4 regions of the Nonomuraea sp. NPDC049504 genome follow, and region 2 is predicted to be linked to each of the others. Evidence: riboswitches for the same ligand, from Rfam matches in the RefSeq annotation. Region 2 holds a riboswitch; each other region holds the start of a gene.

The links. Region 2 has a riboswitch for cyclic di-AMP ahead of AB0K28_RS16130 (hypothetical protein). Riboswitches for the same ligand answer to the same signal wherever they lie in the genome.
Region 1: linked by a shared signal. The riboswitch ahead of AB0K28_RS10400 (C40 family peptidase) and the one ahead of AB0K28_RS16130 (hypothetical protein) in region 2 are both predicted to bind cyclic di-AMP.
Region 3: linked by a shared signal. The riboswitch ahead of AB0K28_RS41800 (hypothetical protein) and the one ahead of AB0K28_RS16130 (hypothetical protein) in region 2 are both predicted to bind cyclic di-AMP.
Region 4: linked by a shared signal. The riboswitch ahead of AB0K28_RS29500 (NlpC/P60 family protein) and the one ahead of AB0K28_RS16130 (hypothetical protein) in region 2 are both predicted to bind cyclic di-AMP.

Annotation. Positions count from the first base shown of each region.
Region 1 is NZ_JBFAPT010000004.1:290,716-298,246, forward strand. Features, by position in the region: gene AB0K28_RS10390 (RDD family protein) at 1-61, opposite strand, end outside; gene AB0K28_RS10395 (amino-acid N-acetyltransferase) at 147-722, opposite strand; cyclic di-AMP (ydaO/yuaA leader) riboswitch at 1,000-1,151, shown strand; gene AB0K28_RS10400 (C40 family peptidase) at 1,274-2,203, shown strand; gene AB0K28_RS10405 (LuxR C-terminal-related transcriptional regulator) at 2,354-2,566, opposite strand; gene lysX (bifunctional lysylphosphatidylglycerol synthetase/lysine--tRNA ligase LysX) at 3,156-4,637, opposite strand; gene AB0K28_RS10415 (hypothetical protein) at 4,782-5,264, shown strand; gene AB0K28_RS10420 (type III pantothenate kinase) at 5,329-6,111, opposite strand; gene AB0K28_RS10425 (L-aspartate oxidase) at 6,115-7,531, opposite strand, start outside.
Region 2 is NZ_JBFAPT010000007.1:179,768-187,298, reverse strand. Features, by position in the region: gene AB0K28_RS16150 (DUF4032 domain-containing protein) at 1-901, shown strand, start outside; gene AB0K28_RS16145 (NAD(P)-dependent oxidoreductase) at 921-1,526, opposite strand; gene AB0K28_RS16140 (helix-turn-helix domain-containing protein) at 1,581-1,937, shown strand; gene AB0K28_RS16135 (alpha/beta hydrolase) at 1,971-2,816, opposite strand; partial or broken gene AB0K28_RS16130 (hypothetical protein) at 2,981-3,406, opposite strand; cyclic di-AMP (ydaO/yuaA leader) riboswitch at 3,652-3,792, opposite strand; gene AB0K28_RS16125 (DUF5302 domain-containing protein) at 3,960-4,160, opposite strand; gene AB0K28_RS16120 (MDR family MFS transporter) at 4,209-5,678, opposite strand; gene AB0K28_RS16115 (PadR family transcriptional regulator) at 5,735-6,235, shown strand; gene AB0K28_RS16110 (hypothetical protein) at 6,228-6,383, opposite strand; gene AB0K28_RS16105 (class I SAM-dependent methyltransferase) at 6,403-7,002, opposite strand; gene AB0K28_RS16100 (rod shape-determining protein) at 7,124-7,531, shown strand, end outside.
Region 3 is NZ_JBFAPT010000030.1:107,876-115,406, reverse strand. Features, by position in the region: gene AB0K28_RS41815 (TrpB-like pyridoxal phosphate-dependent enzyme) at 1-1,259, shown strand, start outside; gene AB0K28_RS41810 (DeoR/GlpR family DNA-binding transcription regulator) at 1,552-2,328, shown strand; gene galT (galactose-1-phosphate uridylyltransferase) at 2,325-3,398, shown strand; cyclic di-AMP (ydaO/yuaA leader) riboswitch at 3,470-3,608, shown strand; gene AB0K28_RS41800 (hypothetical protein) at 3,614-4,570, shown strand; gene AB0K28_RS41795 (DUF2716 domain-containing protein) at 5,170-6,486, shown strand; partial or broken gene AB0K28_RS41790 (response regulator transcription factor) at 6,586-7,024, opposite strand; partial or broken gene AB0K28_RS41785 (ATP-binding cassette domain-containing protein) at 7,022-7,165, opposite strand; gene AB0K28_RS41780 (hypothetical protein) at 7,331-7,531, shown strand, end outside.
Region 4 is NZ_JBFAPT010000017.1:14,006-21,536, forward strand. Features, by position in the region: gene AB0K28_RS29480 (thioredoxin domain-containing protein) at 1-147, opposite strand, end outside; gene AB0K28_RS29485 (aldo/keto reductase) at 271-1,254, shown strand; gene AB0K28_RS29490 (branched-chain amino acid aminotransferase) at 1,312-2,409, opposite strand; gene AB0K28_RS29495 (3-isopropylmalate dehydrogenase) at 2,654-3,700, opposite strand; cyclic di-AMP (ydaO/yuaA leader) riboswitch at 3,800-3,941, shown strand; gene AB0K28_RS29500 (NlpC/P60 family protein) at 3,993-4,694, shown strand; gene serA (phosphoglycerate dehydrogenase) at 5,186-6,775, opposite strand; gene AB0K28_RS29510 (hypothetical protein) at 7,017-7,531, shown strand, end outside.

The DNA.
Region 1 (7,531 bases), on a different contig from region 2:
TGCCGGGTGCAGAGTTCTCGCCGGATTCGTCCTGTGGATACGGCGGCTGTCCGGTGCTCACCGTGTCACCTCGCTTCGAGTGCGCATGTGGCACGTGTCAGGACACATGCCTGTGCTGCCCAACGTATCGACATAGGTATCAACAATCACCTTTCCATCTGGTCAAGGTCCGCGTCACCCGATGTCAGATGCAGCAGCATGCGGGTGTTGCCCAGGGTGTTCGGTTTGACGTGTTCCAGGTCGAGGAACTCCGCGACACCCTCGTCGTACGAGGCCAGCAGTTCGGCGTACACCTCGGGTGAGACCGGCGTGCCCTGAATCTGGCGAAAGCCCAGTCTTGCGAAGAAGTCGACCTCAAAAGTCAGACAGAATACACGCCGCAGACCTAGATCATTCGCCTGCTGTATCAGCGCCGAGACGATCCGATGGCCGACGCCCATGCCACGGCACTGCGGGTCCACGGCCACGGTACGGACCTCGGCGAGGTCCTCCCAGAGCACGTGGAGCGCACCGCAACCGACGACCTGCCCGCCCCGTTCGGCCACCCAGAACTCCTGTACGTCCTCGTACAGGGTGACGGTGGCCTTCTTCAGGAGCCGCGAGCCCGAGCCCGCCCCCGCGTAGGTGTCCACAAGCCTCCTGATGTCCCGCACATCGGGCGTGCGGGCGCGCCGGACCACCACCGCGGTCTCAGCTGTTGTCAGTTCGGCCACCTGCTCCATGGCCCTCCAGGGTACAGATGTCATTACGGCTCGGCCCTAACTCCCACGTCTCGGCCCATGCTGTTACAACTCGTGCTCATCCGAGCACGAGCTCTGAGCAGGCCCGCGAGTCACCAGATCGAGCGGCAAATCCGTCATAAGTTGCGTTTCGTACGGCCAGGCACGAGATCACCTTGTGACTCTTCGGTTGTGAAACCTCTACAGAGTCGGCAGTTCTGGTTGAGCACGAACCCGGAGTGCATTAGTGTCCAGCGACGATGTTCCCCGCGTGTCGCGCGCGGGCGACACGCCTAATCCTCCGCGAGGAGGAGCCGGGGAACCGCCGGTGACGCCCCCCAGCGCCACCATCGGGGTGAATCCGCAACGTCCGGTAGGGCTGCTCCGGCCCGAACCCGTCAGCTAACCCGGCAGGCGTCGACGAGAGGAGCTGGTTGGTGAAGCGCACGCGCAGGCGTGAGAGGACGATCGCGGGCAAGCACGCCCGCCCTCCGCAACGTGCCTCCCGGCGGTCGCGTCTGCTCGGTGTAATAAGTGTCACACTGGCCACCTTTTTGGTCGCCGCCCCCGTCGGCTCGGCGTCCGCCGACCCCAAGCCCTCGCTCCAAGACCTCGCCAAGCAGGTCGAGAAGATGCACACCGAGATCGAGACGCTGGCCGAGGAGTACAACAGCCAGCGGGAGAAGCTCAAGAGCGCCAAGCGGGCCGCTGACGCCGCGAAGAAGACGCTGGCCACCAGCGAGGCCGACCTCGCCGCCAAGCGCGCCAAGGCCGCCGCACTGGCCGAGAACGCCTACATCACCGGCGGCCTCAGCCGCGCCCTCGCCTTCGCCACCTCCGACGACCCCGACGAGTTCCTCGACCGCGCCGCCACCACGTACGTGCTGCAGCAGCAGCAGGGCGAGGCCGTCAACCAGGTCACCAAGGCCAGGGAGGCCGCCGAGCGGGCCAAGGCGGGCGCCGCGACCCGCATCAAGGAGGTCGAGAAGCTCATCTCCGACCTCGACGGCAAGCGCGACAAGATCACCAAGCTGGTCACCAAGGTCGAGAGCAACCTCTTCAGGCGGGCGCTCGGCGAGGCGGGCCGGCCCGGCACCCGGGCCCAGCGCGTCAACCTGCCCATCGTGGGCAGCGGCAAGGCCGCCCAGGCCGCCAGGTGGGCGCTCACGCAGCAGCTCAAGCCGTACGTGTGGGGCGCAGAAGGCCCCAGCTCCTACGACTGCAGCGGCCTCGTCATGGCCGCGTACCAGCAGGTCGGCATCTCGCTGCCGCACTACACCGGCAGCCAGTGGACGGCGGGCCGCCACATCGACCGCTCCGAGCTGCGCCCAGGCGACCTCGTGTTCTTCTACAGCGACCTGCACCACGTGGGCATCTACCTCGGCGGCGGCATGATGGTGCACGCCCCGCGGACCGGCGACGTCGTCCGCATCGCCTCGATCGAGCGGCGGCCCTTCGCCGGCGCGGTGCGCATCGCCGACTGAGCCGCCCCGACTGGAGCCGCCCCCGATCGAGCCCGCCCCGACTGGAGCCGCCCCAACCGAGCCCGCCCCGATAGGAGCCGCCCTGCGAGGTCCGCAGAAGGCCCTACAGGGGCCCGCAGGGCCCGCCCCACACGAGCCCGTCGCCGGTGATCAGATCAGCTGGCGGCGGGCAGCCCAGGCCACGGCCTCGATCGCCGTGGCGACGCCGATGCGGTCGCAGATGCCCCGCAGTCTCCGGCGTACGGTACGGCCGCTGATGTCCAGCCGTCTCCCCACCCGGTCGACCGTGACCCCTTTCGCCAGCTCCGACAGCAATGCGAGGTCCGCATGGCTGAGTTCAACACCTTCAGTGAGCACTTCCATCGGGAGCCCTCCCCCCCAACAGCAGAACGTGGGCCTCTCGACCGGACCCAGGTTGCTCCTCGCAGACCGTAAACGCATTCTGGAAAGGTCGTCAAGCATGACAACCGTGTGGCTTGACCAGCACTATTGACATGATCCGAAATATGTGACGCCCTGGCGATAAAGCACTACAGAACGCCGCCGATTAAGCAGCCCACACAACGCGAAAATCGGCGCTGAACGCCTTTCGATCTTTCTCATCGCACCCATGAGAAGCCGCCCGGCCGACGTACGGGCAGCACGACGGAACGGCCGGTCGGCGAGGTGTTCCAGGGCGGCGCGGCCTCGTCGCGGGCCGGCTCGCGACGGCTCGCGACGGCCGCCCCTGGCCACGCGGCGGAGCCGCCCGCACCTGCGCGCCCGACCCGCCTGCGGGCCTGCGAACTTGACCAGGTGCTTACAGACGATCAAATGTCGGAAAGCGGGCCGACCAGAATGCGGTTCGGCGCAGGCGTCCAGAAGTGCCCTGACCGCGCACGCGAAACGGCGGCGCCGCCCTCAGGGCAGCGCCGCCGCACATGTGCTCAGTGGCTGGGCTCAGTGGCTGGACTCAGTGGCTGGGCTTGACCAGCGGGAACAGAATGGTCTCGCGGATGTTCTTGCCGGTGAAGGCCATGATCATCCGGTCGATGCCGGCGCCCATGCCCCCGGTCGGCGGCATGGCGTATTCGAGCGCCTGCAGGAAGTCCTCGTCGAGCTGCATGGCCTCGAGGTCGCCGCCGGCGGCCAGTAGCGACTGCTCGACCAGCCGGCGCCGCTGCTCGATCGGGTCGATCAGCTCGGAGTAGGCGGTGCCGAGCTCGGTGCCGAACCCGATGAGGTCCCACTTCTCGGTCAGCAGCGGGTTGTCGCGGTGCTGGCGGGTCAGCGGCGAGGTCTCCAGCGGATAGTCCATGACGAACGTCGGCTGCACCAGCGTGTGCTCGACCAGCGCCTCGAACAGCTCCTGCACGAGCTTGCCCGAGCCCCACTTCGGGTCCCAGTGGACCTCGCGGCGGTCGGCCAGCTTGCGCAGCTCCTCAAGGGTGGTGGAGGTGGTGATCTCCTCGCCCACGGCCTGCGAGACCGCGCCGTAGAGCGTGATGCGCGGCCACTCGGCGATGCCGAGGTCGATCTCCTGCCCGTCGTGCACGACCACCGTGGTGTCGAGTGCGGCCACCACGGCCTTCTGGTACATGCGCTGGGTCAGGTCGGCCATGTCGTTGTAGTCGAGGTAGGTGCCGTAGGCCTCGAGCATCGTGAACTCGGGGTTGTGGGTCGAGTCGGCGCCTTCGTTGCGGAAGTTCCGGTTGATCTCGAAGACCTTCTCGATGCCGCCCACCACGAGCCGCTTGAGATAGAGCTCGATCGCGATGCGAAGGTAGAGCTCCATGTCGTAGGCGTTGATGTGGGTCTTGAACGGCCTGGCCGCCGCGCCGCCGTGGATCGGCTGCAGCATCGGCGTCTCGACCTCGAGGTAGCCCTCTTCGTGCCAGAAGTCGCGCACCGCGCGCACGGTGGCGCTGCGGACCCGGGCCATCTTCCTGGCCTCGTCGTTGACGATGAGGTCGACGTAGCGCTGGCGCACCCGCGCCTCGGGGTCGGTGAGGCCGATGTGCTTCTCCGGCAGCGGGCGCAGGCACTTGGCGGTGATCTGCCAGCTGTCGGCCAGGATGGACAGCTCGCCGCGCCGCGAGGTGATGACCTCGCCGCTCACGCCGACGTGGTCACCGAGGTCGACGTCGCGCTTCCAGCTCGCCAGCGACTCCTCGCCCACCTTGTCGAGGGAGATCATCACCTGCAGGTCGCCGCCTCCGTCGCGGAGGGTGGCGAAGCAGAGCTTGCCGCCCACGCGGTTGAGCATGACGCGCCCCGCGACCGCGACCCTGTCGCCGGTCGAGGTGTCGGGCTCCAGGCCCTGGTATTTCTCCCTGACCTCGGCGTTGGTGGCCGTGCGTGGGAAATTCACCGGGTAAGGGTCGACGCCCTCGCTGCGAAGGCGGTCGAGCTTCTCCCTCCGGATGCGCATCTGCTCGGGAAGTTCGTCGCTCACAACATCAAAGGGTAGGGGATATGGCGAACTGCAAGGGCTCGTCGGCCTGCTGTAGATCCTCTGCAAGAGTCCTGGCTTACCAATATCTCACGAGCTCAGGGGGGAGCCGGTAGGGAGCCGGCCCAGGGAGCTCAAGGAGAGAAGATGTTCAAGAAGATCGCCACAGGGCTCCTGGCCGCCGCCGCGACGACCGCTCTCGCCCTGTCACTTCCCACCGCCGCTCAGGCTTCCAGCTTCGACCACCACCGGGACTCCTCCGACAGCTGGGGCCCCGTCCACGCCAAGTTCGGCCTGGCCAAGGCCGAGGGCTGGATCGGCGTCGACTGGAACCGGCGCGGCACCCACAACGAGGTCAGCGTCGCCGGCCGCCTCTACGACCGCGACAACCGCACCTACCGCCGCGGCGGCAAGTGCGCGTTCGTCACCTTCCAGGCCCGCGAGTTCCGCAGCGGCTGGGACACGGTCTACACCGACAAGTACTGCGGCTACCCCGGCTTCGAGCGCTTCCGCTTCGAGGTCGAGGACGTCTCGGCCGTGCGGGTGAAGGTCTGCCAGGCCGGCCCGCAGCGCAACGCGTGGCCGACGAACTGCGGCCGCTGGGACTACATCTACTCCGCCCGCCACTGACCGTGGCAGGCACACGAGCGGCCCCCCGCATCGGCGGGGGGCCGCTCTTTCACGTGTACGGGGGTCAGCCGGCGTTCCTGTGGTAGATCAGCCGCAGCCCGATGAGGGTCAGCCACGGCTCGTGCACGTCGATCGAGCGCGACTCGCCCACCACGAGCGCCGCGTGGCCGCCGGTGGCCACCACGGTGACGTCGTCGGGGTCGTCGGCGAGCTCGGCGGCCATGCGCTCGACGATGCCGTCCACCTGGCCCGCGAAGCCGTAGATGATGCCGGCCTGCAGCGCCTCGACGGTGTTCTTGGCGATCACCGAGCGCGGCCTGACCAGCTCGACCTTGTGCAGCTGGGCTCCGGCCGCGGCCAGGGCGTCCACGGAGATCTCGATGCCGGGCGCGGTGACCGCCCCGACGTACTCGCCCTTGGCGGAGACCGCGTCGAACGAGGTCGCGGTGCCGAAGTCGACGATGATGCAGGGGCCGCCGTACTGGTCGATGGCGGCCAGCGCGTTCACGATGCGGTCGCTGCCGACCTCTTTGGGGTTGTCCATGCGTACGGGCACGCCGGTGCGGATGCCCGGCTCCACGATCACCGCGGTCACGTCGCCGTAGTAGCGGCGGCACATCTCGCGCATCTCGTTGAGCACGCTCGGCACGGTGGAACAGATGGCGATGCCGTCGACGTCGGCCCCCTTGAGCAGTGGCGACTGGGCCAGCAGCCCCTGGAGGACGACCGCGATCTCGTCGGCGGTGCGGCGGGCGTCGGTGGCGAGCCGCCAATGCTCGATGACGTCCTCGCCCTCGAACAGTCCCAGCACCGTGTGCGTGTTGCCGACGTCGATCGTGAGCAGCATCAATTACCCCCGCAGATCCAGTGCGATGTCCAGGGCCGGCGCTGAGTGCGTTAGCGCTCCCACCGCAAGGTAGTCGACGCCAGTGTCCGCCACATCACGGGCCGATTCCAAGGTCAATCCCCCACTCGCCTCAAGAGCAACCCTGTTTTTCGCCCGATTTTTCACGACTTGTACGGCACGCGCGGTGTCCTCGACCGTGAAGTTGTCCAGCAGGATCAGCTCCGCGCCCTCGTCGAGCACCGGGTCGAGCTGGTCCAGCCGGTCGATCTCCACCTCGATCGGCAGGTCCGGGTACCGCTCCCTGACCGCCCTGAACGCCTCGGCCACGCCTCCCGCCGCCACCACGTGGTTGTCCTTGATCAGCGCCGCGTCCGACAGCGACATCCGGTGGTTCACGCCGCCGCCGCAGCGCACCGCGTACTTCTCCAGCGCCCGCAGCCCCGGCAGCGTCTTGCGGCTGTCGCGCACCCGCGCGCCCGTGCCGTCGATCTCCTCCACCCAGCGGCCGGTCAGCGTGGCCACCCCGGACAGGTGGGTGAGCAGGTTGAGCGCGGTGCGCTCGGCCGTCAGCAGCCCGCGCACCGGGCCCTCCAGCGTCATCAGCACGTCGCCCGCCCTGACCCGCTCGCCGTCCTTGGCCGCCCGCTCGGCCCGCGCCGCGCCCAGCCGGACGAACACCGCCTCGGCCACCGCCAGCCCGGCCACCACGCCGTCCTTACGCGCCACCACGTCGGCGACCGCCCGCTGCTCCGCCGGGATCGTGGCCAGGCTCGTCACGTCGCCCGCCTCCTGGAGGTCCTCGTCCAAGGCGCGGGTGATCAGCGCGTCCACCTCGGCCGGGTCGAGCCCGGCCGCCGTCAGCTCCTGCGCCAGGCGCGCGGGCATCGTGTCCTCGTGCGGCGTGTACGTCATGCGCAGCCCCTCCTCGGTCAGCGTCACGTCCAGGTGGCCGAGCCACTCGTTGTCGTCGCGTACGTCGTGGTCCTCGCGCCAGTGCGAGCCGCGCGTCTCCAGCCGGGCCGCCGCCGCACCGGTGAGCGCGGTGGCCACCGTGAGCAGGTTCGTGGCCTCCCACGACTCGGTACGCGGCGGCACCGCCACCGGCGTCCACCGGGCGTCGCGCAGTGCCCTGGCGGTCTCCATGAGCGACTCGCGGCTGCGCAGCACGCTCGCGCCCGCGCTCATGTGGGCCTGGATCCTGGACCTGACCCGGGGGTCCACCAGCCCCTCCTGGGCGGTGGCGGGCACCGGGTCGCCGGGCGACGGGCGTACGGCGTGGATGTCCTCCGCGATGCGCTCGGCGAAGACGAGCCCTTCGAGCAGCGAGTTGGAGGCCAGCCGGTTCGCGCCGTGCACGCCGGTGCAGGCGACCTCGCCGCAGGCGTACAGGCCGTCGATGCTGGTACGGCCCCGCAGGTCC
Region 2 (7,531 bases):
GCAGTTCTCGCTGCCCTACCGCGCGGTCATGTCGGGCACCCTGCGCCCCGACACGCTCACCCGCCTGCTCGACGCGCTGGCCGTGCTGTTGGTGCGGCTGCATCTCAACGGCTTCTACTGGGGTGACTGCTCGCTGTCGAACACGCTGTTCAGGCGGGACGCGGGCGCGTTCGCGGCGTACCTGGTGGACGCCGAGACCGGCGAGATGCACCCGATGATCAGCGAGGGTCAGCGGCTCGGCGACATCGACACCGCGCACACCAACATCTTCGGCGAGATGCTCGACCTGGAGGCCGGCGGGCTGCTGCACCCGTCGATCGACCCCATGGAGACCGCCGAGGACATCGTGGCCCGCTACCACCGCCTCTGGAACGAGATCAACGAGAGCGAGATCATCGAGGAGGTCGACTGGCACCGCGTGGAGCAGCGCATCAGGCGGCTCAACCTGCTGGGCTTCGACGTCGCCGAGATGATGGTGCGGCGCAAGGTCGGCACAGGCCGGCTCATCGTGCGTCCCAAGGTCGTGGACGCCGGGCACCACCAGCGGCGGCTGCTCAGGCTGACCGGCCTCGACGTCGAGGAGAACCAGGCCAGGCGGCTGCTCAACGACCTCGACGGCTTCCGGGTGGCCAAGGGCCTGCGCCACGAGGACGAGGCCATCGTGGCGCACCGGTGGCTGGCCGAGGTGTTCCAGCCGACGGTCGAGGCGATCCCGGCCGAGCTGCGCGGCAAGCTGGAGCCCGCGCAGCTCTTCCACGAGATCCTCGACCACCGGTGGTACCTGTCGGAGCAGGCCGGCGCCGATGTCGGGCTGGCCAAGGCGGTGGATTCGTACGTGGACAACATCCTCGTGCACAAGCCCGACGAGCGGGCGCTGCTACCGAAGGACGCTGATCAGTGAGCCCGATCAGTAGGCCCGATCAGTAGGCCACGCAGATGCGCTTGCGCACGTTGGCGTTCTTCTCCAGCTCGTCGGCGATCGCGACCGCGTAGTCCTCTGCGCTGATGAAGCTGCGGCCCTGCTCGTCGCTGAGCAGGGTGTCGCCGCCCACCCTGAACACGCCGGTGCGCTCCCCCGGCGCGATCTCCGCCGCCGGGGAGACGAACGTCCAGTCGAGGTCGTCGACCTCGCGGTAGAAGCGCAGCAGGGCCCGCCCGGCCAGCGCCTCCTTCTTGTAGAGCTCGGGGAACTCGGGCGTGTCCACGAGGTCCTGACCGGGGGCCACCTGGAGGCTGCCGGCGCCGCCGACCACGATCAGCCGGCGCACCCCTGCCGCGCGCAGGCCGTCGATGAGCGCCGTGTTGGCCTCGATGAACGGCGGCTCGGGCTCGGTGCCGTCGCGCGGCGGGGCGATGGCGGAGACGACGGCGTCGTGGCCGGGGGCCAGGGTGGCGGTGTCGCGGACGTCGCCCTTGACGGGGCCGCCGCTGCGGCTGACGCCGGTCACCTCGTGGCCGCGGTCACGGAGCTCGGCGGCGATGCGCTGCCCGACCATGCCGGTCGCGCCAAAGACAAGGATCTTCATACGGCCAAGAGTATCCATCGGGTACTGGTTACTTCATCGTGCTATAAGTACCTCATGGATACTGGCGACGTCTTCGATCCCGACTGCCCGACCCGGGTGGTCCTCGACCGGATCGGCGACAAGTGGTCGGCCCTCGTGCTGCTCTGCCTCATCGGGGGGCCGATGCGGTTCACCCAGCTCAGGGCGCGGATCGGCGGGGTCACACCCAAGGTGCTGACCCAGACGTTGCGGGCGATGGAGCAGGACGGGCTGCTGACGCGCGAGGTGTTCGCGGAGGTGCCGCCGCGGGTCGAGTACACGCTGACCGGCCTCGGGCGCTCGCTGCACGGGCCGATCTCGGTGGTGGCCGAGTGGGCGGAGGACAACGTCCACGAGATCATGCGCTGCCGCGAGAAGCACGCGCGGCTCTGATCGGCCCCAGCGGGCCGACCAGAGCCGGAGGGTTCAGGACGCGGTCAGCTTGGTGATCTCGGCGACGATGTCGGGCCACAGCGCCTTCGGCAGGTCATGCCCCATCCCCGGATACGTCACCAGCCGCGCCCCCGGCACCGCCTCCGCCGTCGCCCGGCCGCCGGCCGCCGGGATCAGCGGGTCGGCCTCGCCGTGGATCACCAGCGTGGAGGCGCGGACGCCGGCCAGCGCCTGCGTACGGTCGCCCGACGCCCTGATCGCCGCGAACTGCCGGGCCGTGCCCGCCGGATCGAAGCAGCGGTCGTAGGCCAGGCCGGCCCGTTCCCTGATGGCCTCCTCGTCCAGCTCGTAGCCCGGTGAGCCGATCGTCGACCAGGTCACCACCGACTGGTCGAGCACGCCGGCGCGGTCGGCCGGCGGCGGCGTCATGAGCGCGGTCATCGCCTCGGGGGTGGGCGGGGCGACGTCGGGTCCCGGCGTGGACATGATGGAGGTCAGGGTCAGCACCCGCTCGGGGTGCTCGATGGCCAATGTCTGGGCGATCATGCCGCCCATCGAGGCGCCCACGACGTGCGCGGACGGCCAGCCGATGGCGTCCATGAACGCGGCGGTGTCGGCGGCCATGTCCGTCAGCGAATACGGCGCGGGCGCCCCCGGCTGGGGGACGCCCGCGTCGTGGATGTGCGTGGACAGTCCCGCGTCGCGGTTGTCGAACCGTACGACGTGGTGTCCCTGCTCCGCGAGGAGCCGGCAGAACCCTTCGTCCCACTGGATGAGCTGGGCGCCGAGCCCCATGATCAGGAGGAGCGGCCGCCCTGTGGGTGCGCCGAAGCTGTCATAGGCGATCTCAATGCCGTTTGCGGCTACACGGGTCGTCACGCAGGCCAGAATGTCATTCTGGTACACGTGGCGTAAAGCCGTCAGCGGGCGGCCGGTACGGCGATGCCACCGGCCTGGGAGTCCTGCTCCTGGTCGGCGGGCGGGGGCGCCGGGTTCCTGTCACGCCTGGACCAGGCGCCGGTCGAGAACGGGACCGGGTGGTTCTTCTTGCCCACGCCGTCGCCCCACTTGGTGATGACGTACTCGACCTCGATGTGGCCCTGGCCGCCGACGCCGTCCACACCGAGCGTGCTGGAGTTGAACCTGCCGCCGGTCAGCTCGGCGAACGTCTTGGCGTCGAGATCGAGCATGATGCCGCGGTTGGAGGGCTCGCCCGGCCCGCGGTCACCGACGAAGAAGGGCGCCTTCTTGCCCTTGTAGACCACGTAACCCTCGGTCATCAGCGGCCAGCTCGGGCTGGCCGCCAGACCCTTCTGCATGGGCTTGCCGCTGGCCGGCAGCCCGGTGTCACCGGCCCGGCCGGAGGCGTCGTCCCAGAAGTACGAGGCCGTGGTCGAGCCCTTGAGCAGGATCTTCCTGTCTTTGTCGGGGGTGTCGGCGTGCGCGGCCGTACTGGCGCAGGTCAGCATGCCGACGCAGCAGGCGGTCAGCGTGGCGAGGGAACGCAGGCTGAAACGAGCAGACATGAAGCAGCAAACCCTTCACGAGGGGACGGGGGAGTTGCGCTCGGGCGCGAGGGGATGGGGGCGCGGCGGGGCGGGGGACCCCGCGGCGCTACGCGGAGCGCAAATGACGAGCCTGGGGAAGGGGGCCGCTCAGCGGGCGGCCGTCAAAGAGCGGTCTGGGGGTACGACGCGCTGGAACATGTAATACGTGATCCTCTCCATCACGCCTACCGGGTTAGCTGACGGGTTCGGGCGGTGGAGTTGCCCTACCGGCCGCGCGGGCCGGATTCACCCCGAATGCGGGTGGTTCCCCGGTTCCCGAATGGTTCGGGATTCGGCGCCAGCCGGTCGTCCGTCTTGGGTAAGGACTAGGTCACCGGCTGGTAATGGCGAACACTCTAACGACGGGATCGGACACCCGCAAACGTTTCACCACGAATCGGACAAAGATCTACCTTCAGCGGGAATGCATACAAAAAGGGGGCACGGCATGCCGTGCCCCCTGAGGATTCAGTCCTCAGCCGCCGCTCTTGCGCCTGAACGATCTCTTATTGGCAGCCGGACCGTGCGCCCCGTGAATCTTCGATGGGTCGACGCCCCTGCCACCCGCGCCCGAGCCCGCCTGCTGGCTGCGCTTGCGCTCCAGCGCTTCGCGGAACTTGCGCTTCATCTCGTCCTCGGGAGTTTCGCTGACTTCCGGCTCCGGTGTATCCGCCATGAGGACCTCCATGGTGTTGGGGACACTCAAAGCTTCGCACGCCCCCGCTCATGACGCGAAACCGGCCTCCACCGTGTCTTCAGGCCGCCGCGGCGGCCGGTCCGCCGGCTCTGCCGGGTCCGCGAGCCGCCTGTCGGGCAGCGCCACCAGCGCGACCAGGGCGATCACCGCGCCCGCCACCCCGAGCGACGGCACGACCAGCGCGGCTGCGGAGGCGTGCGCGGCTGCGGCACCCGCCCCGGGTACGCTCGCGGCGAACTCCGCCGTGTAGAGCGTGCCGCCGACGGCCAGCGCCACCGAGCCGCCGATCTGCCGGAAGAAGGCCAGGTTCGCCGAGGCGACGCCGAGGTGGCGCGGCTCCACCGACTGCTGCGCGGCCACCGTCAGCCCGGACAGCATCGGCCCCATGCCGAGCCCCAGCGGCAGCATCCACAGCGCGACCGCGAGGCCGGGGCTGTCCACCGCCAGGTTGAGGCAGAGCAGCGCGCCCGCGACCAGCAGGAACGGCGAGACGAGCAGCCACGGCTTGTACCGCCCGGTCCGCGACATCAGCGCGCCCATGAGCACGCTGCCGGCGACCATGCCCAGCGTCAGCGGGTAGATCCGCAGCCCCGACTCGGTGGCGGCCACGCCCAGCGCCTCCTGGAAGTAGCGGGGCAGGAAGACGACACCCGCGTACATGCAGAAGGCCGTGACGAACGAGGTGAGGTTGACCAGCGTGTACGACCGGTTGGCGAACAGCTCCATCGGCATGATCGGGCTGGCCGCGCGCCGCTCGACCGCCACGAAGACGGCCAGCAGCACCAGCGCCAGCAGGATCGGCCCCGCCACGGCCACGTCGGTCCAGGTGTGACCGTCGAGCCCCTTCTCGGTCAGGCCGAGCAGCAGGGACGTGACGGCCACGGTGAATACCGCGATGCCGGCGTAGTCGGGCCTGCCGCCGCCGGTGCCGGGCCGGCGCGGCAGCCGCAGCACGATGATCGCGATCAGCACGAGGCCGATCGGCACGTTCACGTAGAACGCCCAGCGCCAGCTCGCGTGGTCGGTGAACAGCCCGCCCAGGAACGGCCCCGCCAGGAACGACAGCCCCATCACGCCCCCGAGCGCCCCCTGCACGCGGGCCCCGCCCGAGCCGGGCGGGAACATCTCCATGACCAGCGCGATCGACAGCGGCAGCAGCGCGCCCGCGCCGAGCCCCTGGAGGGCGCGGAAGGCGATGAGCTGCGTCATGTCCTGCGCCGCCCCGGACAGCGCCGAGCCGATGAGGAACACCGCCATGCCGATCAGCAGCAGCGGCTTCCTGCCGTGCTGGTCGGACAGCCGCCCGTAGAGCGGCACGGTGACCGTGGAGGTCAGCAGGTAGGCGGTCACCGCCCACGTGTAGAGCGGGCCGCCGCCCAGCTCCGCCACGATGCGCGGCAGCGCGGTGCCCACGATCGTCTGGTCGAGCATCGCCAGGAACATGCCGCCGAGCACGGCGAGCAGGACGACGACGCCACCCTTTTTGTCAGCTCTCACAGGTGAAGAGTGATATGTAACTTCTGACATGTCAAGTCTTCGATATGCTGGCCACCATGTCCCTACGGATCGCGCTGCTCGGGCTGCTCTCGGCCGTGGGCCCGGCCAGCGGCTACGACCTGGCCAAGACGTTCGACCAATCGCTCAACCACGTCTGGCAGGCCGGGCACACGCAGATCTATCCCGAGCTGGTGAAGATGACCGCCGACGGGCTCGTGGAGGTCGAGTCGGAGGGCGCGAGGGGCCGCAAGATCTACCGCATCACGCCCGATGGCCGCCGCGAGCTGGGCGGGTGGATGGAGGAGCACGACGCCGCGATGACCGTGCGCAGCGAGGTCGCGCTCCAGGCGTTCCTGCTGCACCTGGTGGACCGCGACCAGGCCGTCGCCGTGCTCGAGCGCATCAGGGCCCGCTACGTGGCGCGGCTGGAGAAACTGGAGTCGTTGCGGCCCGGCGAGTTCGGCCACCACGCCCACACCCTCGGCCTCGCCATGGCCCGCACCGGCCTCCAGTGGGCCGACGACACCCTCGCCGACCTCAGGCGTCCCGTCACCTGATCCAGCCGCGCCCGGCGGCCATGACGCCGGCCGCGGCCTGGTCACCACCCTGGTCCACGTCGTGCGAGGGGCCGTGCTCGCTCGGCGTCACCGTCCTCGGCGGGCACCTGCCCCGCGACCTGCCGCTCTCCCCCGTCGTGGACGTCATCCGCCTCGGCCACTCGTTGTCAGGCGGTGAAGGCCAGGAGGCGGAAGATCGGGTCGGGGGCTTCGGACGTGCTCTGGCCGTGGCCGGTGAAGCGGGTCTCACCACACGGCCGCAGCCCGTGCCGGGCCGCCGCCTCGATCACCGTGGCGGCCCCGTCGGCGGGCCGCCGGTCGACGGGCATGCTCGCGTCATGGGCGGCGCGTTTGTCGACGGTGGTGACGTACACGCCGCCGGGGCGGAGGACGCGGGCGGCCTCGGCGATCACCGGGCGGGCGTCGTCGAGCAGGTGCAGCAGCCAGATCGTGGTGACCGCCGCCACCGACCGATCCCGTACGGGCAGCAGGCGGCCGTCGCCCAGCACCACCGGCACCCGGCCGGCGGCGAGGCGGGCCATCCCGGTGGAGGCGTCCACCCCGAGTACCCGCAGCCCGGCCCCGGCCAGCTCACGCGTCACCAGCCCGGTGCCGCAGGCGACGTCGAGCAGGGTGCCGCCGCCGGGCAACGAGCCGGGCAACGAGCCGGGCAACAACTCGCGCACCGCCCGCGCGGCCGCCCGCGCGCGGGGCAGGCCGCCGCGCGTCTCGTCGTAGCGGGCGGCCTCCCGGTCGTAGTCGAGCACGCGTCAAGTATCGCGGCGCTAACGCCGATTCGGTAAAAATGCCCGGTTCTCTTCCTGGTGTTGCGTTGGAGCGGCTCAGGAAATATGTCCTGCGATGAGTGTTTTCGGTCGTGATTTGGCGATGGACCTCGGAGCCGCAAGCACGCGCATCTACGCCAAGCGCAAGGGCATCGTGCTCGATGAGCCCTCGGCGGTGATGTGCGACGGCCGCACCGGGAAGGTCATCGGCTACGGCGCGGAAGCCGCCGCCCTCGGGGGCGGCGGCCGTACGTGCTGGCCGGTACGCGGCGGGCTGCCCGCCGACACCGAGCTGGCCCGGCGCATGATCCGGCACTTCCTGCGCAAGGTGCACTGGCACCCCTACTCCCGCCCGCGCGTCGTCATGGCGCTGCCCGGCGACTCGACGCCGATCGACCGGGCGGCACTGCGCGACATCGCGTACGAGGCGGAGGCCAGGATCGCCCGGCTGGTGCCGCACGCGGTGGCGGCGGCGCTCGGCGCGGGCCTGGAGCTGTCGGACTGCACGGGG
Region 3 (7,531 bases), on a different contig from region 2:
CGCCGCCGCTGCATCCCGGCACGCGGCAGCCCGTGGGCCCCGACGATCTCGCGCCGCTCTTCCCGATGGAGCTGATCGGGCAGGAGGTGAGCGGCGAGCGGTTCGTGCCGATCCCGCAGGAGGTGCTGGACGTCTACCGGCTGTGGCGGCCCACTCCGCTGATGCGGGCGCGCCGGCTGGAGAAGGTGCTGGGCACGCCGGCCAGGATCTACTACAAGTACGAGGGCGTCTCCCCGGCGGGCTCGCACAAGCCGAACACGGCGGTGCCGCAGGCGTACTACAACGCGCGCGAGGGGGTGCGGCTGCTCACCACGGAGACTGGCGCGGGGCAGTGGGGTTCTGCGCTGGCGTTCGCGTGCTCCCAGTTCGATCTGGAGTGCCGGATCTGGATGGTCCGGGCGTCGTACGACCAGAAACCGTACCGGCGCTCGCTCATGCAGGTCTACGGCGCGACCGTGCACGCGAGCCCCTCCCCCGTGACCGGGGCGGGCAGCAAGGTGCTGGCCGACGACCCCGACTCGCCCGGCAGCCTGGGCATCGCGATCAGCGAGGCGGTGGAGGTGGCCGGCGCGAACCCCGACGCCCGCTACGCGCTCGGCTCGGTGCTCAACCACGTGCTGATGCACCAGACGGTGATCGGCGAGGAGGCGCTCGCGCAACTGCCCGAGATGCCGGACCTGGTGATCGGCTGCACCGGCGGCGGCTCGAACTTCGCCGGCCTGTCGTTCCCGTTCCTGCGGGAGAAGCTGGCTGGGCGGCTGGCGACGGAGTTCAGGGCGGTCGAGCCGGCGGCCTGCCCGTCGTTCACGCGCGGCGCGTACGCCTACGACTTCGGCGACACGGCCGGGTTCACGCCGCTGCTGAAGATGCACACGCTGGGCCACTCGTTCGTGCCGGACCCGATCCACGCGGGCGGCCTGCGCTATCACGGCATGTCGCCGCTGCTGTCGCACATGTACGAGCTGGGCCTGTTCGAGGCGGTGACCCGGTCGCAGCGGGAGTGTTTCGCGGCAGGCGTACGGTTCGCGCGCACCGAGGGCATCCTGCCGGCGCCCGAGCCCACGCACGCGCTGGCGGAGACCATCGCCGAGGCGCTGCGCTGCAAGGAGAGCGGCGAGGAGAAGGTGATCCTGACGGCGCTGTGCGGTCACGGCCACTTCGACCTGGCGGCCTACGACCGCTACCTGGCCGATGAGCTGGAGGACTACTCGCTGCCGCAGGAGCGCATCGACCTGGCGCTCACAGAACTGCCCGGATAGGCCGCCGGGTGGCCGCGCGGGCGGCCACCCCGCAGGTCATCGCGCGGGTCATCGCGCAGGTCATCGCGCGGTGGGGCGCTTGCCGTGGTTGGCCTTCTTCTTCTTTCGTGCCCTGCCCTTACGTGCGCGTCTGGCCATGAGCTCGCCTCCACGTGATCGGCACCGCTTGATCGGCACCCGTTGGACCTTCAACGTCTCCCGGCACGCTGACCAGCGCAAGCGTTCCGCACGAACTAACATTCCCCAACAAATCCATGTAATAATTTGGTGGAATGTGTTGGAAGGAGCGGGTGTGCTCGCACAGCAGCGCCAGCAGGCGATCCTCGAACGCGTCCGCAGCAACGGCGGCGTACGGGTGGCCGACCTCGTACGCGAGCTCGGCGTCTCCGACATGACCATCAGGCGCGACCTTGAGGTGCTGGCCGAGCGCGGCCTGCTGGAGAAGGTGCACGGCGGCGCGACCGCCCTGGGCCCCGGCTCGACCGAGGAGCCCGGCTTCACCGCCAAGTCGGCCCGCCAGCAGCAGGAGAAAGAGGCCATCGCCCGGCAGGCGGCCACGCTCGTCCGCCCCGGCACGGCCGTCGCGCTGTCGGCGGGCACCACCACGTGGGCGCTGGCGCACCACCTCATCGGCGTGCCCGAGCTGACCGTGATCACCAACTCGATCCCGGTCGCCGAGGTCTTCCACCGCAACCCGCGTGCCGACCGCACGGTCGTGCTGACCGGTGGCGTGCGCACGCCGTCCGACGCGCTGGTGGGGCCGGTCGCGGTGGCCGCGATCCGCCGCCTGCACGTCGACACGCTCTTCCTCGGCGTGCACGGAATGAGCGTGCGGGCCGGGTTCACCACGCCCAACCTGCTGGAGTCGGAGACCGACAGGGAGCTGGTGGCGGCGGCGACCCGGCTGGTCGTCCCCGCCGACCACACGAAGTGGAACACCGTGGGCATCAGCACGATCGCGGAGCTGAGCGAGGCCGACGTGGTCGTCAGCGACGCGGGCCTGCCCGAGGAAGCACGCACTGAGCTGGCCGAACGGGCCGGCGAACTGATCATCGCGGAGGGCTCGTGAAGCGCACCATCACCCATCTCGCCGACGGACGGGAGCTGATCTACTTCGACCGGCGCGACGACGCCGACAGGAGCGCGATCGACCGCCGGCCGCTCGAGCCCCGGCCGCCGGCCTCCGAGCTGCGCTACGACCCGCTGACCGAGGAGTGGATCGCGATCGCGGGGCATCGGCAGACGCGGACGTTCCTGCCCACGGGCGGCACGGCCGAGTGCCCGTTGTGCCCGTCGACCGACGAGCGGTCGACGGAGATCCCGTCGTACGACTACGACGTGGTCGTGTTCGAGAACCGCTTCCCCTCTTTTTCCGGAAATTTTGGGACTTATGAGGATGTGGGCGGGCTGAGTGAGGTCCGGCCGGGAGTGGGGCGGTGTGAGGTGGTGTGCTTCACCTCCGACCACGACTCCTCCTTCTCCCGGCTCTCCGACGCCCAGGTGGAGCTGGTCATGGAGGCGTGGGCCGACCGCACGGCCGAGCTGTCCGCCATCGAGGGCGTCGAGCAGGTCTTCTGCTTCGAGAACCAGGGCGAGGAGATCGGCATCACCATCGCCCACCCGCACGGCCAGATCTACGCCTACCCGTACGTCACGCCCAGGACGAAGCTGCAGCTCGGTGCGGCGCAGCGGTACAAGGGCAACCTGTTCGCCGACGTGCTGGCCGCCGAGCGGGCCGCGGGCACGCGGGTGGTGGCCGCGAACGAGCTGTGGACGGCCTTCGTGCCCGCCGCGGCGCGCTGGCCGTTCGAGGTGCACATCTATCCGCACCGGCAGGTGCCCGACCTGGCGGCGCTGACGGAGGCGGAGCGGGCCGCGTTCGCGCCGCTCTACACCTCGGTGCTGCGGGCGTTCGACGGGCTGTTCGGGGTCGTGATGCCGTACATCTCGGCCTGGCACCAGGCGCCGGTGCGTACGGGGAGGGAGCTGGCGTACCTGCACCTGGAGCTGTTCAGCATCCGGCGGGCGCCGAACAAGCTCAAGTATTTGGCCGGCTCGGAGTCGGCGATGGGGGCGTTCGTGAACGACGTACGGCCGGAGGAAGCGGCGCGTATGCTCCGGTCACAGATAGATCACTAATAGATTTCTACTTAAGGTCGCATGACTCGTGATCTACCACTAATATCCCCATATGCGGCGGCCGTAACCCGGCCGACCGCCCGCCTAATCCCGGGCGCGTCGCCCGGGAGCCGGGGACCCAATCCGCACCTTGGGGTGAATCCGCGACAGCGGTAGGGAGCTCCATGCCCGAACCCGTCAGCTAACCCGGCCGGCAGAGGGAGAGGAACTCCTACGTGGCGGCTTCGTCCCCCGCGAAACTTGCCATCGGTCTCGTCACCGCCGCCGCCCTCGCCATCCTCCCGGCGAACGTCGCGGCGGCCGCGCCCAAACCGACCGAGTCCGAGCTCCGCGCCCAGCTCAAGCAGCTCAACAACAAGGTCGACAAGCTCATCGAGAAGTACAATCTCAAGCGGGTCGAGCTGGCCGAGGCGCAGGAGGCCGCCAGGAACGCGCAGGCCAAGCTGGCCGCCGCCGAGCAGACGCTGGCCGCGGCCGAGCAGCGGGTCGCCGAGATCGCCCGCCTGCGCTACCAGAACATCGACCCGTCGCTGCCCGGCTTCATGCTGCCCAGCAACGGCGGCAGCGCGGCCCTGCTCGAACAGCTCACCGCCGAGCAGCAGGCCGTCGTGCAGAGCGTGGCCAAGGCCCGCGACGAGCGCAAGAAGGCCAGCGAGGAGGCCGCCGCACTGACGGCCAAGATCAAGTCGGACGCCGCCACGGTCGCCGGCCAGCGCGGCGAGGCCGAGGACGTCATCAAGGACATCGAGAAGAAGCTGCAGGACCTGGTGCCGGTCGCCACGGGCCGCAAGTCCAACGGCACCTGGGCGCCCGAGCTGCCCGGCGGCACCGACAACATCACCCCGCGTACGCGGCTGATGAAAGCCCAGGTGGAGAAGAACTTCGCGCTGCCGTTCACGGTCGGCTGCTTCCGCGGGGGCTCCAGCGGCGAGCACCCGCTCGGCCGGGCCTGCGACTTCATGATGAGCACCGGCGGCAGCATGCCCACGGCCGCCAACAACGCGCTCGGCGACCGCCTCGCGGAGTGGGCGCTGCAGAACAAGGACAAGCTCGGCGTGAAGTACGTGATCTGGAAGCAGCGCATCAACTCCGGCAGCGGCTGGCGCACGATGTCCGACCGCGGCAGCATCACCGAGAACCACTACGACCACGTGCACATCTCGATGAACTGAAAGAGGGACGAATAGCATCTGATGGGCTATTCGCGCATTTGAAGAAGGCATTTGAGCTGGTCATCGTCCTGCCCGGGTGACCTTCATCGAGGTTGTTGTGCACGGCCGTCTGCCTGCTGACTTCGAGGTTCGCCAGACGGATCTCGCATCAGATGCGAGCATGTCGCATCTGGTGCGAGGTGGTACTCAGGGTGAAACGGGTCCTGCTACCCGCGCACCCAGGCCAAGTAGTCTGTTCCGACCGCGGCGAGCTGGCCCCACCCTTCGTGGTTCCGGGCGGCCGAGGTGTCCTGTGCGATCTGTGGTCGGCGCGACCGTGGTCGGCACACCGGCATCGGTGATGCTCCGGCGTGCTTTAGTTGCATGCTCGTCGATCGCGTGGACGGCCTGCTCACGGGGCCTGACCGGAGCAGGCCGCGAGGGGTCAAGAACCGGCACCGGCTCCTGTCGTGTACAGCCAGGCCGTCGAGAGCTAAGGGTCTGAATTACCCCAGCTCGTGGACATATGTGCCTTGGTTCCTGCAGGATTCAACCTCGATCATTCGAGGAGGCGGCCCTCATGCGTGAGCGGCATATGAGTTGATCAGGACTGAGTAGAGGTGGATGACGTGGCCGAAGCGCCTGAGATGCTGCTGTCTGTCTTTGAAAGCCAGTTACGAGGCCTGGTTCCGCAGGACCTGCCATGGGGAGCCGTCGTCGAGCGGGACGGGCCGCTGGTGCGCACCCACTATGGCACCCACGGGACCGTCGACCACACCGGTCCAGCCAGCGACGACCTGGCGGAGTTGATCCGTCGACAGCAGGACCTCTTCGCCGCGCGCCACGAGCCAATCGAGTGGAAGGTCTACGCTCACGACTCTCCGCTACTCGGCGAATCGCTGCGGGCCGCGGGTTTCATCCCCGGGCCGGAGCGCACCGTTCTCGTGGCTGACATCGCGGACGTCCCGTCGCTCGAACTCCTTCGGCCGGGCATGCAGGTACGGCACCCTCTCTCCGGAGAACGTGAGCGACTCTCCCGTAGGGCCGCGGCCGCACCCGATCAACGACGGCCGCTCTCGGAGATGGAGGCCGACGGAATGGCCCGCGGGACGGGATTGGAGATGGAGATCCTGGTGCTGGAGTACGACGGGCGAATCCTGGACGCGCTCTGGATCGAACGCGTGGGCGGCACCGACTTCGCAGCCATCGGAGGCATCACCGGCCCCCGCCGCGAACTACTCCAAGCCGCGGCCGCATGGGCCGAATGGCGTGGTCTACGCGTGTTCCGGCCCCGTACGCCGCGATATCTCGTAGCCGAAGCGCCCGACTCGCTGGTGCCCGCTTACGTCACCACGGGCTTTCATGAGATCGCCCAGGTGAGCACCTACCGATGGGCGCCCGCAGGTGAGCCGGCCACTGACCGTGCCACGAAGCAACTCCTGTCCGACCCCGAGCACGACGAGATCTGGAAGCGGTTCGAGACCCGGTTCGAGGTGACCTATGAGACCGCCGATCGCGGCATCATCGAACCTCCAGACTCCGCCACCTGGCTTCTCGCCACCGTCGAGCGCTCGAACGATCCCTTGCTGACCCAGGTGGAGGAGGTCATCAAGCGCGGCATACGCGCCGGTGCTCGATCTGGAGATCGACTCTACTGTCTCAAGTGGCACATCAGCGGATCCCGTATGGATCCGCTCCGTGCCGGTGAGCCAGGTCAACCACGCTGGGCAAGTTACGCCTACCTCGTCGATGAACACGTCATCCAGGTCACCAAGGACCTCAGGATGGGCACGTTCGGCAACTGGCGCGAAGCCTCCCTGTGTGTCTTCGGCGAGGAACTCCTGGCACACGTGGACGAAGAACTGACCGCGCTGCTCGGCACCGTCCTGCGACGCGGTGGGCGCCCGATCGGCAACGTCTGGAGCTTCGGTCCCTGACGACATGCCGCCCGCGCGGATTCAACCCGACAAAGGCCGATCGGAGCAGCTGCCATTCCCACACTCTGAAAAGACTCTCCGCCACCACGGGGTGAAGGGTCAGGGCTGTTCAGGCGCGCGTGGGACGAGCAGCCTCCGGTTGAACGCCTCGGTGACGGCGGCGGCGCAATCCCCCACGCCGAGCTTGGCGCAGATGTTCAGAAGGTGGCTCTTGACCGTGGCCTCGGTGATGAACAGCCGGGCGGCCGCCTCACGGTTGGTGTTCCCGGCCGCCACGGGTTCGAGGACCTCAAGCTCACGCCGGCTGAGCAGTTGCGGCGCGGGCGGCCTGACCCGGTTCATCAGCCGTGCCGCGACCGAAGGGGACAGCACGCTCTCGCCCTTGGCGGCGGCCCGCGCACCCCGCAGCAGGTCCTCCCGGAGAGTCCTTGAGCAGGTACCCGGTCGCACCCGCCTCGATCGCGGGAAGGACGCGGGTGTCGGTGTCGTAGGTCGTCAGAACCGGCACACGCGCGGTGACGCCGAGCCTGGTCAGCTCCACGGTCGTGGTCTTGCCGGCGCCGTTCGGACCGAGGATGCCGAAGATCTCACCCTCCTGGACGGTGAGCGAGACATCATCGACCGCGATCTTGTCGTCGTAGCGTTTGTGGAGGTCGCGTACCTCGATCACTGGTGGCATGCGCGCGTCCTTCCGTGGTCGGCCCATCGGTGATTGGCGCATTCAGCGTGCTACGACCAGCACCTCCGCCACCATCGGGCAGGAGACGCGCATGACGAAAGTGGCATCCCGTACCTGCCGAACGGCAGATGCGGCGGTCTTCTCCCGCACGCCAGGGTGAGCGCCATGTCATCGATCACCCTCACTCCCCCGTCGGTCCACACCAACGCCTGGTTCCCCGGGCGGCTCCTCGGTGGCGGCGCCCTGGTGCTCGGCCCGCTCCTGTGGTTCGCCGGGCTGGCGCTGCGCCATCTGGCGTGGAGCACGGCGGACTTCACGCCGGAGCAGCGGGCGTCCTTCGCCGCGCAGCCGTTCGCCGCACCCGAG
Region 4 (7,531 bases), on a different contig from region 2:
GCCCAGGTCGGCCAGGATCATCGACCCGTCCGCCTGCCTGCTCAGCTGCACCCCGTCGGACGACGCGCCGGGCTGGGAGAACGCCAGCACCCCGAGTACGGTGATCGCCGCGAAGGCCGCCACGACCGCCATCAACCGCTTCTTCATGAGCCCACTCTCACCTTTGTCGATCGCGCAGACCCTATCGGAAGCGCGGACAACGGCCATCACGCGCGTACGGCCCCGGCGCGCCGGGCAGGTTCGTCTGCGGGGGATGAAGGGGGATCAGCCATGCGATACGTGACACTGGGTCGCGAGGGCCCGACGGTCTCGGCCCTGGGGTTCGGCGCGATGACGCTGGCGCCCAGGGTGTACGGCGACGTGAGCGAACCGGAGGCGACGCAGGCGCTCCTGGCGGCGCTGGACGCGGGCGTCACGTTCGTCGACACCGCCGACATCTACGGCGCCGGGCACAGCGAGACCCTGATCGGGCGGGTGCTGCGGGGCCACAGGGACGAGGTGGTGCTGGCCACGAAGTTCGGCGGGAACTCCGACGATCAGGGCAGGCTGGTGCCGGGCATGGGCCGGCCCGAGTACGTCCGCAGGGCTCTGGAGGCCAGCCTCGACCGCCTGCGTACGGACCGGGTGGACCTCTACTACCTGCACAGGCTCGACCCCACGACGCCCGTCGAGGAGACGATGGGCGCGCTGGCCGAGCTGGTCCAGGCCGGGGACATCCGGTATGTCGGCCTGTCGGAGGTGTCGGCGGCGACGCTGCGGCGGGCCTGCGCGGTCCACCCGGTGACCGCCCTGCAGACCGAGTACTCGCTGTTCCACCGCTACCCCGAGCAGGACGTGCGCCCGGCCTGCGACGAGCTGGGCGTCGGGTTCGTGGCCTACAGCCCGCTCGGGCGCGGCCTGCTCGGCGGCACGATCAGGGGCAGGGGGTCGCTGGAGGAGGGCGACTGGCGCCGGGGCAACCCGCGCTTCCAGGAGGGCAACCTGGACCGCAACGTGGAGCTGGCCGACGCCGTGGCGGGCCTGGCCGGCGAGGTGGGGCTGCCGGTGGCGCAGCTCGCGCTGGCCTGGCTCGTGCACCGCGGCGCCGTGCCGATCCCGGGGACGCGCCGGGCCGAGAACACGCGGGCCAACGCCGCGGCCGCCGACGTCACCCTCGACGAGGAGACGGTACGGCGGCTCGAGGCGCTGGTGCCGCCCGGCGCGGTGGCCGGCGAGCGCGGCAACGCCGCCTACCTGGCCAACCTCGACACCTGAGCGGGCACGGGGGCCGGGGCGGGCTCAGGCGGCCCCGCGCCCCCTGGGATGCGGGCGTCAGGCGATCTTGTGGACCCAGTTGTGGGTGTCGGGGCGGGCGCCGTACTGGATGCCGACCAGTTCCTCGCGCACCCGCATGGTGATCGGGCCGGGCGTGCCGTCGCCGATCGTCCATGAGCGGTCGGCGCCCTTGACCGTGCCGACCGGCGTCACCACGGCCGCGGTGCCGCACGCGAACACCTCGGTCAGCTCGCCGCTCTCGCAGCCGGCCTGCCACTCCTCCACGCTGACCAGCCGCTCCTCGGTCTCCAGGCCGAGGTCGCCGGCCAGCTCCAGGATCGAGTCGCGGGTGATGCCGGGCAGCAGCGTGCCGGTGAGCGCGGGGGTGACGAGCTTGCCGCCGATGACGAAGAACAGGTTCATCCCGCCCATCTCCTCGACGTAGCGGTGCTCGTGCGCGTCGAGCCAGACGACCTGGTCGCAGCCGTTCTCGACGGCCTGCCGCTGCGCGACGAAGGCCGCGGCGTAGTTGCCGCCGCACTTGGCGAACCCGGTGCCGCCGGGCGCGGCCCGCGTGTACTCGGTGGACAGCCAGACGGAGACGGGCTTGATGCCGCCGGTGAAGTAGGAGGCCGCCGGGGAGGCGATCACCATGTACCGGTACGTCTTCGACGGGTAGTTGACCCCGAGCGCCGGCTGCGTGGCGATCATGAAGGGCCGCAGGTAGAGGCTGTGCCCCTCGGCGGTGGGCACCCACTCCTTGTCGGTGCTGACGAGCAGGTCCAGCGACTCGACGAACGTCTCCTCGGGCAGCTCGGGCATCGCCATGCGCTGGGCCGAGCGGTTGAAGCGGGTGGCGTTGGCGTACGGGCGGAACATCACGATCGAGCCGTTGGCCTGCCGGTACGCCTTCAGCCCCTCGAACAGCTCCTGGGCGTAGTGGAAGACCGCGGTGGCCGGGTCGAGAACGAGCGGCCCGTACGCCTCGAGGCGCGCGTCGTGCCAGCCCTTACCCTCGGTGAAGTCGATCGAGACCATGTGGTCGGTGAAGACCTGCCCCCACCCCGGGTTCGCCAGTACCTGCTCCCGCTCGGCCGCGGTGCGAGCATGGTCGGAGAGCTGCACGTCGAAGCTGAGCTTCTGAGCGATGGTCATGACGTCGGTCCTTCTCTCTGCGATCTACCGAAACCTACCGGAAGCTGCCCGCTGTCTGCGGTTTCTGCGACGGCCGCGAGAGGCGGCCGCGCCGGGAGGCAGTCCGTACTTCCTATTGTCTCGCTATATGGGATGGCAAGGGGTCAATGGGGGATATAGCCCCCATTTCTCCGTACAGGGACACGAAAAAGCGCCCGGCAGTCCCCTCAGGGCCGCCGGGCGCTCGTGATCGGGCTAGGCGGTCCTAGCCGGATACTCGCGCGGTGATGTCGTCGCCGATCTGCTGCGTGCCGCGCGGGGCGGACCCCGCGACGCGCGCCGCGATGTCGTCGGCGACGGCCTGCTCCACCCTGGCCGCCTCGGCGCTCAGGCCGAGGTGGTCGAGGAGCATGGCGACGGAGAGGATGGTCGCGGTCGGGTCGGCCTTGCCCTGGCCCGCGATGTCGGGCGCGCTGCCGTGGACCGGCTCGAACATGCTGGGCGCGGCGCCGTCGGGGTTGATGTTGCCGCTGGCGGCCAGGCCGATGCCGCCCGCGATGGCGGCGCCGAGGTCGGTGATGATGTCGCCGAAGAGGTTGTCGGTGACCACCACGTCGAAGCGCTCGGGCTGGGTGACGAAGAACATCGAGGCCGCGTCGATGTGGGAGTAGTCGACGGCGATCTCGGGGTAGTCGGCGGCGACCCGGTTGACGGTGCGCTGCCACAGGTCGCCCGCGAAGGTGAGGACGTTCGTCTTGTGGACGAGCGTGAGCTTCTTGCGCGGGCGCGACTGAGCTTTCTCGAAGGCGTAGCGGACCACGCGCTCGACGCCGTGTGCGGTGTTGAGCGACTCCTGCGTGGCGATCTCGTGCGGGGTGCCGCGCCGCATGGCGCCGCCGGTGCCGGCGTAGAGGCCCTCGGTGCCCTCGCGGACGACGATCATGTCGATCTTCTCGGGCGGGGTGTCGGCCAGCGGGGTGCGCACGCCGGGGAACAGCTTGACCGGGCGCAGGTTGACGTAGTGGTCGAACTCGAACCGCAGCCGCAGCAGCAGGTCGCGCTCCAGGACGCCGGGCGGCACGCTGGGGTCTCCGACGGCGCCGAGCAGGATGGCGTCGTAGCCGCGCAGCTCGTGGAGCACCGAGTCGGGCAACGTCTCGCCGGTGCGGTGATAGCGCGCGGCGCCCAGGTCGTAGTGGGTGGGCTCGATCTTGGTGCCCACGGCATCCAGGACCTTGAGCCCTTCTGCGACGACCTCGGTGCCGATGCCGTCACCGGGGATGACAGCCAGGCGGATGTTACGCGACTCCATGGGCGGTAGCTTACCGGCTCGTCTCGACTGACGAACACATCATCTCATTTTCCGGACGTCCGATTTTGCATGCATTGCGACCTTTTGACCGATTCGTTAGAGTCCGTCAGGCCTAATCCACGCAGCAGGTGCGTGGAGCCGGGGACCCACCTCTCCCCCAGGGGCGAATCGGCTTCGCCGTAGGGCTGTCTTCCAGGCCCGAGCCCGTCAGCTAACCCGGCCGGCCGCATGGAAGGACAGACCCCTGTCTCGCATTGCCATCGCCCTGGCGGGTGTCGCCGCCGGGCTCATCGTGTGCCCCCCTCCGGCCTCCGCCGCGCCGACGCCCGCCGGCCCCGGTGAAAGCCGTCACTCCCCCGACACGAACTCCGACCCCGACACGAAATCCGGCCCCGGCACGAAATCCGGCCCCGGCACGAAATCCGGCCCCGGCACGAAATCCGGCCCCGGCACGAAATCCGGCCCCGGCACGAAATCCGGCTCCGGTACGAACGCGGCCGGCTCGATCACTCTGACCGGCCCCGAGGTCAAGCGCATCCAGCAGCAGCGCGCGCCCAAGCCGGCCTGGAAGACCGCCCTCAGGTTCGCGATGCACCAGCGCGGCATCCCGTACGTGTGGGGCGGCACGAGCCGCAGCGGGTACGACTGCTCCGGGCTCATGCTCAGGGCGTACCAGAAGGCGGGGATCCACCTGCCGCGCACCGCCGCCGAGCAGTACAACGCGTTCTCCCGGAAAATCAGCTGGAACCATCTCAAGCCCGGTGACCTGGTCTTCTTCAGCGGACTCGGTCACGTGGGCATGATCTCCAAGCCCGGCTACATGGTGCACGCGCCGCACTCGGGCGACGTGGTGAAGGAGGAGAAGCTCTCCGACTGGCGCCGGCAGGCGTTCGTCGGAGCGGTCAGGCCCGACCGCGAGGGCGTCCGTCAGTGGCGCGAGCTGCAGAAACGGCGCGATGACCCCGCTCCGTCGATGCTGACCGCGACCCTCTGACCTTGCACCACCCGGACGAGCGGCCCCGTGCGAACGAGCGCGGGGCCGTTCTGGGCTCACCTGCTCTGGGGGGCTCCGCCGTTGTCACGCCGGTCGAGGGCCATCTGGACGGCCTCGGCCGCCTCGTCCTCTTGGTCCTCGGCACGGTTGTAGGCATACATCTCGTACATGTGGCTCATCTCGCTTCGCGGACGTGTTCCTGAGAAAGGGGGGAAGCCGGACTCCGGTCGCGAGCCCGACCGGGCCTGAATCTCGTGGTCCGGGTCACGGACCGGACGAAGGGACTTGACGGCCGACGTATACGCCGCGCACCGCGGCGGGTCGTCGACCTGCCCTAACAGGCCCCGCCGCGGCAGGTAATGAGTACGAGAACCTGGCGCATCACCGGCTACAGTACCCGAGGACAGTGCTTGGATGTCCTACTATCTCGCATCCTGAGACGCAAAAGGGCCGCCACCCGAACGGGTGACGGCCCTGCGCAGGTCAGAGGGTCAGTCCTCCAGGTCGACCGAGCGGCCGCTCTCGGCGCCGATCTCGGCGCCGATCTGCTCGACCACCTCGGCCGGGATCGCCGAGTCGACGGTCAGCGCGATGAGCGCCTTGCCGCCCTTGACGTCACGGGCCACCTGCATCGAGGCGATGTTGATGCCGTGCTCGCCGAGCAGCCGGCCGACCACGCCGACGACGCCGGGGCGGTCGGTGTAGGTGTAGAAGCACAGGTGGGCCGTCGGCTCGATCTCCATCTCGAAGCCGTTGACCTCGACGATCTTGGTGATCTGGCGCGGCCCGGACAGCGTGCCCGACACCGAGACCGTGCGGCCGTCGGCCAGCACGCCGCGCACGGTCACCAGGTTGCGCCAGTCGGGGCTCTCGGAGCTGGTGACCAGCTCGACCGCGATGCCGCGGTCCTTGGCCAGCAGCGGCGCGTTGACGTAGGTGACCTGCTCCTCGACCACGTCGGCGAAGACGCCCTTGAGCGCGGCCAGCTCGATCACCCGCACGTCCTGGGCGGCGATCTCGCCGCGCACCTCGACGTCGAGCTTGGTGGCCACCTCGCCGGCCAGCGCGGTGAAGACCCGGCCCAGCTTCTCGGCCAGCGGCAGGCCCGGCTTGACGTCCTCGGCCACGGCGCCGCCCTGGACGTTGACCGCGTCGGGCACGAACTCGCCCGCGAGGGCCAGCTTCACGCTGCGCGCGACCTGGGTGCCGGCCTTCTCCTGGGCCTCGTGGGTGGAGGCGCCGAGGTGGGGCGTGACGACGACCTGGTCGAGCTCGAACAGCGGGCTGTCGGTGCACGGCTCCTTGGCGAAGACGTCCAGGCCGGCTCCCGCGACCCGGCCCTCCTTGATCGCCGCGTAGAGGGCGCCCTCGTCGACGATGCCGCCGCGCGCGACGTTGACGATCCGCACGTTGGGCTTGACCTGGTGCAGCTCGCGGTCGCCGATGAGCCCGACCGTCTCCTTGGACTTGGGCAGGTGGACGGTGATGAAGTCGGCCTGCTTGAGCACCTCGTCGAGGCTGACCAGCCGGACGCCCATCTGCGCGGCGCGGGCCGGCGGCAGGTAGGGGTCGTAGGCGATCAGCTCGACCCCGAACGGCGCCAGCCGCTGGGCCACGAGCTGGCCGATCTTGCCGAGGCCGAGGATGCCGACGACCTTCTCGTCGAGCTCGACACCGGTGTACTTCGAGCGCTTCCACTCACCGTTCTTCAGCGCGGCGTGGGCCTGGGCCGTGTTGCGCGCGCTGGCCAGGATGAGCGCGATGGTCTGCTCGGCGGCGCTGGTGATGTTGGAGGTCGGAGCGTTGACGACCATGACGCCGGCCTTGGTGGCCGCCTCGACGTCGACGTTGTCGAGGCCGACCCCCGCGCGGGCGACCACCCGCAGCTTGGGCGCGGCGGCGATGGCCTCGGCGTCGACCTGCGTGGCGGAGCGGACGATGAGCGCGTCAACGTCGGCGAGGGCGGGCAGCAGCTGGGAACGGTCGGCGCCGTCGGTGTGGCGGACCTCGAAATCAGCGCCGAGTACGGCGAGACCGGCCTCGGACAGCTCCTCTGCGACCAGAACGACGGGCTTGTTCACTGGTGTGGATCCTTAAGGCAGGGCGGGCTTGGGAGGGACACGTCCACGGATCCCCCCGGCGGTCCCACAGAGTCTATCGGGCGCTTGTGAACGCGTTCACGAGGGACTCACGATGTGAGACGGGAGGCCCTGTACCCAGCAGAGTGGAAAGTCATCCACGCCGCTCCCATCTTTGTCTTGATCGGGAGATTTATTCGCCATTAGCCTGATAAGCCGTGGCCGACTACCTATGGTTCGTCATATGAGCATCGGGAATCCTGCGCTTGCCGACGTGCTCGCCCAGCATGGCACTCCGCACCGCCTGCTGGGCGCTCTTGCCGACGGTGGAGTCCTGGTGGCAGTGCGACCAGATCGTTCCGTGGTCCTCGGGACCACTCAAGTAGGTGACCGGGTGCTGCTGGGCTACACCAGCGCCGCCACCTACGCCCGGCACCGCGGAAGCCATTCGCTGTCGGCCTGCGACGCCGACACCATCCTGGACATCCAGCGCGTCACCGGAGTACGCGAGATCGTGATCGACGCGGCAGGCCCGGCCGCCGCGGCCGTGCCCATCGACGATCTCCAACGCTTCCTCACCACGACGCGCACGGGGCCCACACCCGTGCTGTCGGGGGCGGCGCCCGCCGCCTACGCCACGGGCGCGATGGCCACCGTGTCACGCGGCGCCGCGCTCGCGCAGGTGGCTCCCCCGTCGCCCGAGGCCCCCGCGCTGCCGTGGGTGCCCGCGCCGCGGCCGCACCTGTCGGGGCCGATGCA